One region of the Pseudoalteromonas sp. S3785 genome, then DNA from elsewhere that is predicted to be linked to it. Evidence: predicted binding sites of a transcription regulator. Region 1 holds the regulator's gene; each other region holds the start of a gene.

Evidence for each region. Region 1 encodes sigma-54, which starts transcription at its own class of promoters, with help from an activator protein. Its sites were predicted from a motif close to GTTGGCACGNNNNTNGNNT; they were not measured.
Region 2: flgJ (flagellar assembly peptidoglycan hydrolase FlgJ) is a predicted target of sigma-54. The motif match lies at 1,131-1,149, and genes of this name have one in related genera.
Region 3: CWC17_RS15645 (BON domain-containing protein) is a predicted target of sigma-54. The motif match lies at 1,641-1,659, and genes of this name have one in related genera.

Annotation. Positions count from the first base shown of each region.
Region 1 covers NZ_PNCT01000005.1:46,454-49,736, forward strand. Annotated here, with positions in the region: gene CWC17_RS01685 (PTS sugar transporter subunit IIA) at 1-223, opposite strand, end outside; gene hpf (ribosome hibernation promoting factor) at 228-515, opposite strand; gene CWC17_RS01695 (RNA polymerase factor sigma-54) at 543-2,042, opposite strand; gene lptB (LPS export ABC transporter ATP-binding protein) at 2,112-2,837, opposite strand; gene lptA (lipopolysaccharide transport periplasmic protein LptA) at 2,834-3,283, opposite strand, start outside.
Region 2 covers NZ_PNCT01000021.1:9,425-12,707, forward strand. Annotated here, with positions in the region: gene CWC17_RS05640 (flagellar basal body P-ring protein FlgI) at 1-1,062, shown strand, start outside; gene flgJ (flagellar assembly peptidoglycan hydrolase FlgJ) at 1,187-2,203, shown strand; gene flgK (flagellar hook-associated protein FlgK) at 2,205-3,283, shown strand, end outside.
Region 3 covers NZ_PNCT01000065.1:11,027-14,309, reverse strand. Annotated here, with positions in the region: gene CWC17_RS15650 (mechanosensitive ion channel family protein) at 1-621, shown strand, start outside; gene CWC17_RS15645 (BON domain-containing protein) at 1,260-1,580, opposite strand; gene srmB (ATP-dependent RNA helicase SrmB) at 1,803-3,032, opposite strand; gene CWC17_RS15635 (tRNA1(Val) (adenine(37)-N6)-methyltransferase) at 3,109-3,283, shown strand, end outside.

The sequences.
Region 1 (3,283 bases):
CTTCTACGCCACCCATTCTACCATGCGGAATTGCGATACCGCGGCCAATACCCGTACTACCTAGTTTTTCTCTGCTGGCTAGCGCATTAAGAATATCCTGTTGTGGTAAGTAAGGGAGCTTTTCATGAGCAAGCTCACTGATAAATTCTAAAATTCTTTTTTTACTACTAAAAAGGACCGCAGCTTTGCTGCAGTCCTGGCATACTAATGTACTTAATTTCATAATATTAGTGTCTAGCAAGCTTCTCTTTATGTTTTATGACTTGACGATCGAGCTTGTCAATCAACGAGTCTATAGCAGCATACATATCTTGGTGCTCTGTTGAGGCAAATAAATCTGCGCCGCTTACATGAATAGTCGCTTCTGCTTTTTGGTTGAGTTTTTCTACATCGAGAATGACATGCACATTGCTAATATGATCTGAGTGCCTTTCTAGCTTTGCAAATTTATTATTTACATAGTCTCTAAGTGAATCAGTTACTTCTACGTGACGACCAGTTAGGTTTAGTTGCATAAGCATTTCCTCTTTGTTTTTTACGTCTTATATCAAACTCTTTCTCTGATTTGACGGTGGAATAGCTAGCGATTCACGGTATTTTGCTATTGTGCGTCTAGCTACTTTAATTCCTTGCTCTGCCAATATATCCGCAATTTTACTATCACTCAATGGTTTGGCTGAGTTTTCCGCGGCAATTAGCTTTTTAATTAAGGCACGTATTGCGGTTGACGAACATTCGCCACCGTTTTCGGTGCTTACGTGGCTTGAGAAAAAATATTTAAGCTCAAAAATACCACGTGGCGTATGCATATATTTTTGCGTAGTAACACGCGAAATTGTTGATTCGTGCATTTCTACCATTTCAGCAACATCGTTTAAAACCATTGGTTTCATGGCTTCGGGGCCATGTTCAAAAAACGCTTGTTGCTGTTTTACAATACAGTTTGTTACTTTTAGCAGCGTGTCGTTTCTGCTTTCAAGACTTTTTATAAACCATTTAGCTTCTTGCAGATGAGAGCGAATAAACTGGCTATCTCCACTTGATTTTACGGTACGTGACATGGCCGCATACTGACTATTTACGCGTATTTTTGGCATGCTATCTGGGTTTAGCTCTACCACCCAACGGCCCTTAATTTTTTTAACTGACACATCCGGTATGACATACTCAGACTCTTCCCTTACTATTGTGTCTGCAGGTTTTGGGTTGAGGGTATGTATAAGAGTCATGACCTCTTTAAGCTCGTCTTCTTTAAGCTTAGTCTTTTTCATTAATGTACGATAGTCGCGTGCCGCTAATAGATCAATGTGATCGGTTAAGATCATTTTAGTTTGTTCTATAAAAGGGGTGTCTTTATCAAACTGGTTAAGCTGAATACACAAGCACTCCTGTAAGCTCCGCGCGGCTATACCTACAGGGTCGAATAATTGAATACGTTTTAAAACGGCTTCTATTTCATCCAGTTCAACTTCAACGTCGTCATCGTTTTCTTGGTTAAAGCTTTCTAAAATCTCTTCACAACTTAGCGTTAAAATACCCGAGTCATCTACAGCTTCTACAATGGCTATAGCAATGGCTTCGTCAGTTGGGCTAAAAGGAGTAAGCTGAAGTTGCCACATTAAGTACTCATGTAGCGTTTCAGTAGAGGCGCCCTGATAAATAGACTCATCTTCTGGCATTGGGCCTGAGGATGCCGCAGGGGCTGCACTCATGTACTCATCCCAAGTTACATCCATCGCCATATCATCGCTAACAGTGTCTTTATTTAAAGCTTCACCACTGTCTTGCTCGTATTCACTGGTTGTATCATCAGCCGATGCGCTTACGGTTACATCATCCGTATCTGCTTTTTGTTCATTTTTTCCAGCCGACTCTTCCGTGTAATCTTGCTCTTCTACTTCTAATAGCGGGTTGCTATCAAGTGCTTCTTGTATTTCTTGCTGGAGATCCAATGTACTGAGCTGCAGCAAGCGAATCGCTTGTTGCAATTGTGGAGTCATTGTAAGTTGCTGGCCCATGCGCAGCTGTAATGATTGCCTCATGTATCTCTAACAATCCTTTTATGTTGTTATAATTAATATTAGCAGATGCTTGTAGGTGTGGCTTAAATGTTACAGCCTAAATTGCTCGCCTAAATAAACATCGCGTACAGTTTTGTCATTTAATACGTGTTCTGGGGTGCCAGATGCAATTAGCTCCCCATGAGAAACAATGTAGGCTTTTTCACAAACATCAAGGGTTTCTCTTACATTGTGATCGGTAATTAATACGCCAATGCCACGATTTTTAAGATGTTCTATTATTTTCTTTATATCTAACACTGAAATCGGATCAACACCAGCAAAAGGCTCATCCAACAAAATAAATTTAGGGTTCGCTGCGAGTGCTCTGGCTATCTCTACACGGCGGCGTTCGCCACCAGAAAGTGCCATACCTTGGCTATCACGTATATGTTGAATGCTAAATTCATCAAGTAAGTTGTTAAGCGTTTCTTCTCGCGCGGCTTTATTTAGCTCTTTGCGCGTTTCTAAAATAGCCATTAAATTTTGATAAACTGTTAGCTTTCTAAATATAGATGACTCTTGCGGCAAATAGCCAATGCCTAAGCGAGCACGACTGTGCATAGGTAATAACGTTATATCGTTATCATCAATAGATATTTTACCTTTGTCGCTAGGTACTAACCCTACAATCATGTAAAAGGTGGTGGTTTTACCTGCGCCATTAGGGCCTAATAAGCCCACTATGCTGCCGGCTTCTACCTCAAGGCCTACATTTTTTACAACTTGGCGGCCTTTATAGCTTTTTGCTAATAGTTCTGCTTTTAAGGTGCTCATGGTTGACCTTCGTTACCTGTTTTTTCTTTAATATTTGCTTCAACAGGCACTAAAATTGTGTGGACACGATCCGTTGAGTTTTCGTCTTTTTCTGCGCTAATAAGTTGCTGCTGCATATCGTAGGTAATACTTTTAGCATTAATTTTTTGACCGGCTTGCGCGACTTCGGCATCCCCAACAAGTGTTAAAAAGCGCTTTGCTACGTCGTAACGTACTTCGTTTGCACTGGCACTCATTACGGTACCATCGTCTTGTTTTTCTTCGAAGTAGGCAGGGCTGCCAGTGGCAATAAGCAGTTGTTTGTTATCCCCTAGGTCTTCACGTTTATGTACTTCGAGTCGGTCGGCTGTAATTTTGCGGTTCCCATGCACAATTTCGACGTTTTTTTCAAAAATACCTACGTTTTCTTTAAGTTGACCTTCTTGACGGTCTGCACTAATAGAAAT
Region 2 (3,283 bases), on a different contig from region 1:
CTGCTAGGCTGGCAATTTTCTGCCAGCGCGGAACGAATAAAAGATGTTTCTATGGTTGAAGGGGTCCGTGCCAACCAATTGGTAGGCTATGGTTTAGTGGTGGGGCTACCTGGCACAGGGGAGCAAAACTCTTACACGCAACAAAGTTTTAGGGGCATGTTAAACAGTTTTGGTATTACCTTACCTTCAACGCAAAGCCCTAAAATTAAAAACGTAGCAGCAGTGGCAGTTCATGCTGAGCTGCCGCCGTTCAGAAAGCCAGGGCAAACAATTGATATTACGGTTTCCTCTATTGGCAGTGCAGGGAGTTTACGTGGCGGCACATTACTACAAACTTTCTTGAAAGGGGTTGATGGTAACGTATACGCCATAGCACAAGGCAGCTTAATAGTAGGGGGGTTAGGTGCACAAGGGCTTGATGGTAGCAAAGTAGTAATTAATACCCCAACCGTCGGCCGCGTACCAAACGGAGCTACTGTTGAGCGCGAAGTTAAAAGTCCTTTTATGCAAGGCGACTACATTACGTTTAACTTAAATCGTCCAGACTTTACTACTGCAAAACGTCTAGAAAAAACAATCAATGATTTAGTTGGTCCTAATAGTGCACAGGCGATTGATGCAGCCTCAGTACGCGTTATTGCCCCGCGTGATGCATCGCAAAGGGTGTCTTATTTATCAACGCTTGAAAACCTAGAGTTTAAGCCTGCTGACACCTCTGCAAAAATCATTGTTAACTCACGCACAGGCACAATTGTCATTGGCAAAAATGTGAAGTTACAGCCTGCGGCAATAACCCACGGCGGCCTAACAGTTACGATTGCTGAACAGCAAAATGTAACGCAGCCTAATCCTTTAGCAGAAGGCGAAACCGTCGTTACACAGCAAAGTATTATTGACGTTAACCAAGATGATTCCCGTGCGTTTGTATTTAACCCAGGCGTCAGCTTAGATGACTTAGTGCGTGCTATAAATGAAGTAGGTGCAGCACCTGGCGATTTAATGGCTATTTTAGAAGCCCTTAAAGAAGCGGGTGCAATTAACGGACAGCTTGTTGTTATTTAAATTATTAAAAGCTCGGTGTTACAACAATGTAGCCGAGCTTTTTTAATAAAACCTGCCTTTAAAATGCCTTTGGCTTAATTTTTGCATTTAACGAAGTATTATTCATTTTTGTGTCAAAAAGCTGATGGAAACAAATCACCTCGATAAGCAAAACTTTTTTGATTTAAGTAATCTTAATACTTTACGTCAAGACGCCTTAAACAGCGGTGATGCATCTACTGATGCCTCTAAAGCGGCGCTTAAAAAAGCAGCGGCACAATTTGAAGCTATTTTTACGCAGATGCTTCTAAAAGGCATGCGTAAAGCTAACGAAGCATTTGAAGATGAAGACAGCCCATTTAATTCTAGCGGCGTAAAGTTTTTTGAAGAAATGCACGATCAGCAGCTCTCTTCTGAGCTTTCATCAAATGGGTCTTTAGGCTTGGCTGATTTAATTGTGCAGCAGCTCTCTCCAGAGGCTGAAAACTTTATGCCTGGCTCAGTGTTAAGAACTACTAACGACTTTATCAGTGATAAACGCGCAGGCTCTGAACTACCCCACGAAAAACTGAATAGTGTTGAGCAAGTAAATAAAGACGACTTAGCCCTCAGCAGCGAAGCAACAGACACTAAAACCCCAACACAGCCTGTACAGCAACCGTCATTTAATAATGCTGGAGAGTTTGTGAGTGCAGTGTGGGAGCATGCCAAAACAGCGGCCGAAAAAATAGGTTTAAACCCTGCAGTGATGGTCGCTCAGGCGGCCCTTGAGACTGGTTGGGGCAAGCATATTATTAATAAAAGTGACGGTAATAGCTCAAATAACCTGTTTAATATTAAATCAGATAAAAGCTGGGAAGGCGACAAAGCAAGTAAAGTAACGCTTGAATTTGAGCAAGGCACGCCTGTTAAAAAGCAAGCAAGTTTTAGAGCTTATGATTCTATAAAAGAAAGCGTAAACGACTTTGTCGATTTTTTAACGCAAAACCCACGTTACGAAGAAGCATTACAAAAAACAGCACAGCCAAACGAATTTTTAGATTCGCTACAAAAAGCAGGCTATGCAACGGACCCTAATTACGCGAGCAAAATAAAAAAAGTGCTAAATAGTAGTGAGCTTAAAAATATTGCAACAAGCGCGTTTACCCAAGGAGTGAAGTAATATGTCGTTTAGTTTATTAAATATTGCCAGTTCAGGGGTGCGTTCAAGCTCTGAACTGTTGCAAACGACCAGTAAAAACATCACCAATGTAAACACCGAAGGCTACGTACGTGAGCGCACTGAATTTACCACTATGGTAGATAACCAAGTAGGGCGCGGCGAAACATATCGGTTATTGAACGAATTTGCCCAGTCGCAGTTAAACCGCGATACGTCAAATAAATCGTTTTTTGATCAATTCGTAACAGAAGCCAACCGTGTTGATACTATTTTTTCGGAAGAGTCTAACAACTTATCAACCGGCATTAATTCATTATTTAATAACGTGCAAGAGGCGCTAAATCAGCCGTCTTCATCAGTTGCTCGTTCACTCGTAATGACCGATGCGCAAAGTTTAGTTGATCAAATGGACAGGCTCTCAGGCATTGTGCTTGAGCAACAAGGTATAGTGAATGAGCAACTTGAGATTTTTTCTGAAGAAGCCAACTCGCTCATACAAAATATAAATACGTTAAACCAAGAAATTGCAGTCGTAAATGGTACTAATAACGCATCAGACGCGAGTTCTATTTATAACCAGCGCGACTTAGCTATTCGTGAATTATCAGAACTTGTAGATATAGAAACACTCGATGGCCCTAATGGCGAAAAACTCGTATTTATGGGCAGCGGTGAGTCTTTAGTTATGGAAAACGGTACATTTAACTTATTTTCTTTGTCGGGCGACCCCGATCCTAATTTTAAAGAATTGACGCTTGATGTTAATGGCGGCAAAGCCGTGCCGCTAGAGATAGATGCAAGCAAATTAAAAGGCAAAATTGGCGGCTTACTCGCATTTAGAGACGACATACTTGTGCCTGCACAAAACCAGATTGGCCAAATGGGATTGGCAATTGCAGATGCGTTCAACGAGCAAAATAAATTGGGTATGGATGCTAACGGCGAGCTAGGCGGTGATATATTTACCATACCTACTGTGGGTGCTTATGCATACCAAGCTAATACCGGCGGCGCCAGTTTAACTGCCACGCTTGAGGCCGGTAAAGGCAGTGAACTGCCTGCCAGCGACTTTATTGTTAC
Region 3 (3,283 bases), on a different contig from region 1:
GCATTTCAAGACATGACCGAAAACCTAATTGCCGGTATTGCTATGGGCATACGCAAACCGTTTAAAGCAGGTGATGTTATAGAAACCGATGATGTATTTGGCTCAGTGCATTCTATAAACCTGCGTAACACGCTAATAGAGAGCTTTTACGGGCAGTTAATACTGGTACCAAACAAGGTATTATTTAGAAACGTGCTAAAAAATTACACCACGTTAGGCGTTAGACGCATAGAAGTACCTGTTGGTATTTCGTACGGCGACGACATTGAAAAAGCCAAAGAAGTAATAGTAGATAAAATTAATGAATTTGACTTTGTAATACGCAAAGATGAAACCGCTGTATACGCAGAAGGTTTTGGCGACAGCAGTATTAATTTACTGGTATGGTTTTGGATTAAATACCCAGGTGAGCCAGACTTTATGACAGTACGCCACAAGGGCGTAGTAGCTGTTAAACAAGCACTTGATGACGCTAATATTAGTATTCCATTCCCAATACGTACGTTAGATTTTGGCATTAAAGGCGGTGAAAAGCTCGATGCCATGATAAGCGATAAAATAAGCCAGCAATCAGCCAATAAAGAGGGTGATAATAATACTGATGCAAGCCAAGGTGAGTAAATAATTTAAAACTCACAACGCAAAAGCATTGGGAAATAGTTACCGACTATCAGCGCGTTTTTACAAAGTAAAAGCGCGCTTTTTGTACTAAAAAGGAATTGGTAAGCAAAATACTTTAAGTTTTGCTACTCCTTTAAATACCCCGCGGTATATGCACACTTTTTTACCCGGTATGCTTTCAGGCTCTAGCGCTTTCACATTGTTGCTAGTTTAAGCTAAGTAAAGCTAACCATCTACGCTGTTAATATTTCAAGCCTGCAACAATCCCAACCTGCAATAGTACCAGCCCATAATAATGCTTAACTAGTTTAAGAGCTCACACATGTGCTAGCTGCATTAAAACCACTGCAACTATAACAACTGCATCGGCGAGGTTACCCTATATTAAAATAGATTAATTAAATTACTACTGACGTTGGTTAAAGCTCTACAGAGTTTGTCGCTTCTTAAAGAACGTTTATATGAGTAGGGCACCGTGTGTTGTTTGTGTGAAGAGAGTAAGCTAAAAGGCATTTACTAAGGTAATTAAATTGGTTTATGAACAGGTTTGCAGCCGGTGAGAGTATGCAGACCATAAAAAGCGCCGCTTGTGTTGGAGTAACAAGCAGCGCTGAGGAATAAGTTAGGAAAAAGGTATATTAAATAACACTAATTTTATTACGGATAATTTTAACGCCATCCATGTTTTCTAAAAACTTTTGTGCAAGTGCACGCTGAAAACCTGTTTGCGCTTCACCGTATAAATCTACTTCACCGTCTTCAACCTGCACGCGAATATCGTTTAATGCTAAATTTGGGTTAGTGCGTAACGTGTTGGTGATTGTTTGTTGTAAGTTAGGTTGAGTAGCCACACTGCTTACTACGGCTAAGTTAGTTGCTGCACTTACTTTTGTAGCGCAAGCTAATAAAAATAAACAACAAAATGATACTAAAGCGATAGTTAACTTGAAGCGGTTCATAACTTTATCCTTACATTGCGGTTAATTGTGCAGCTGTTCTTAGCTGAGCTACTATCTCAGTTACAATTTCGATGCCAATTTTAATGCTTTGAAATATAAGGTTATTTTATTAATGCAGAATTCAGGTGGGCAATAATTACATTTTAATGGGTATGAGTTACATGCTTGGGTTACATTTGTAACAGGTACAAATAAGCCGGCAATGGCCGGCTTATTTAGGGGTTATTTCTTTTTGTTTTTAGCTTTGGCTTTTTTCTTGGCCTTCATTTTAACAGGGTCTTTACGCTTTTTAGCGGGTGGCTTAGCTTCTTTGTGTTGTGGCTCAAGCCCTTTAATTATACGACGCTTAAGCTTTTGCTCAGTGTAGCGTTCAACCTTGTATAAAATACCAATGTCGTGTGCTTCAACTAATGAGATAGCAATCCCTTTTTTACCAGCACGGCCAGTACGGCCAATACGATGCACATAAACATCGGCCGTGCGCGGCATGTCAAAGTTAATGACGTGGCTAATATCAGAAACATCAATACCGCGGGCCGCAACATCGGTTGCTATTAAAATGCGCGTTTTACCACTGTGAAAGTTTTCCATCGCTTTCATGCGCTTATCTTGTGGCATTTCGCCACGTAGCCATGCGGCCTTTACACCATTATTAGTAAGTTCACCAATAAGTGTTTCTAGGCGCTCACGGGTTTTTACAAACACAATGGCTTTACTTACATCTGGGCCGTTTAGGGTATTAACCAACAGCTCAAGCTTGTGATGGTAGTCATCAGCAAGATGAACCCATTGATGAATTTTTGCTTTTTCTTTACGCGACGATTCGGCTTCAAGTAAAGCTGGGTCGTTTAAAATACGCTCTGCAAATAACTCAACGCTATCGCCTTCTAAAGTCGCAGAGAACAAAAAGCACTGACGACGATTTTTAGCTTCGTCACATATGCGCAGCATTTCTTTTCTAAAGCCCATATCTAACATGCGGTCGGCTTCATCAAGAATAAGCATTTCTACGTTTTCGGCATGGAAATTTTCGGTTTCAAGATATTCCATTAAACGCCCAGGTGTGGCGATTAAAATATCGTTATTGTTTTCAAAAATTTCTTTGTGGGTACCGTAATTTATACCGCCTGTTACTACACCAATTTTAAGGTGAGTGCCTTTAGCAAGCAGTTCACATTGCTCATGAATTTGATAAGCCAGTTCACGGGTTGGGGTCATTATTAACACACGTGCAAAACCTGGGTCGCGACGCGGAAAATCCATTAAGTATTGAATAGCCGGAATTAAAAATGCCGCCGTTTTACCTGTGCCAGTAGGTGCTGATGCTAAAATATCGCGACCTTGCAGCGCTTCAGGAATAGCTTGTTGTTGAATGCTGGTTGGTGTCTCGTAGCCCATTTTATCAATGGCGTTGAGGAGTTTAGTATCAAGATCAAATTCAGAAAATTGCATAGAGTGTCTAAAATAAGGGACAATTACTTGCAATTATACGCGCTATACGCCAGTTGGTGAATGAAAAGGTGAAAAAATGTCAGGGTTTACGTTTAAACAATTTAAGGTTGAGCACGATAAGTGCGCCATGAAGGTCTCAACCGATGGCATTTTACTTGGTGCATGGGCGTATTTAAAAGGGGCCAACACATTACTCGATATAGGCACAGGCACCGGTCTGCTGGCGCTTATGTGTAAACAGCGCCAACCGG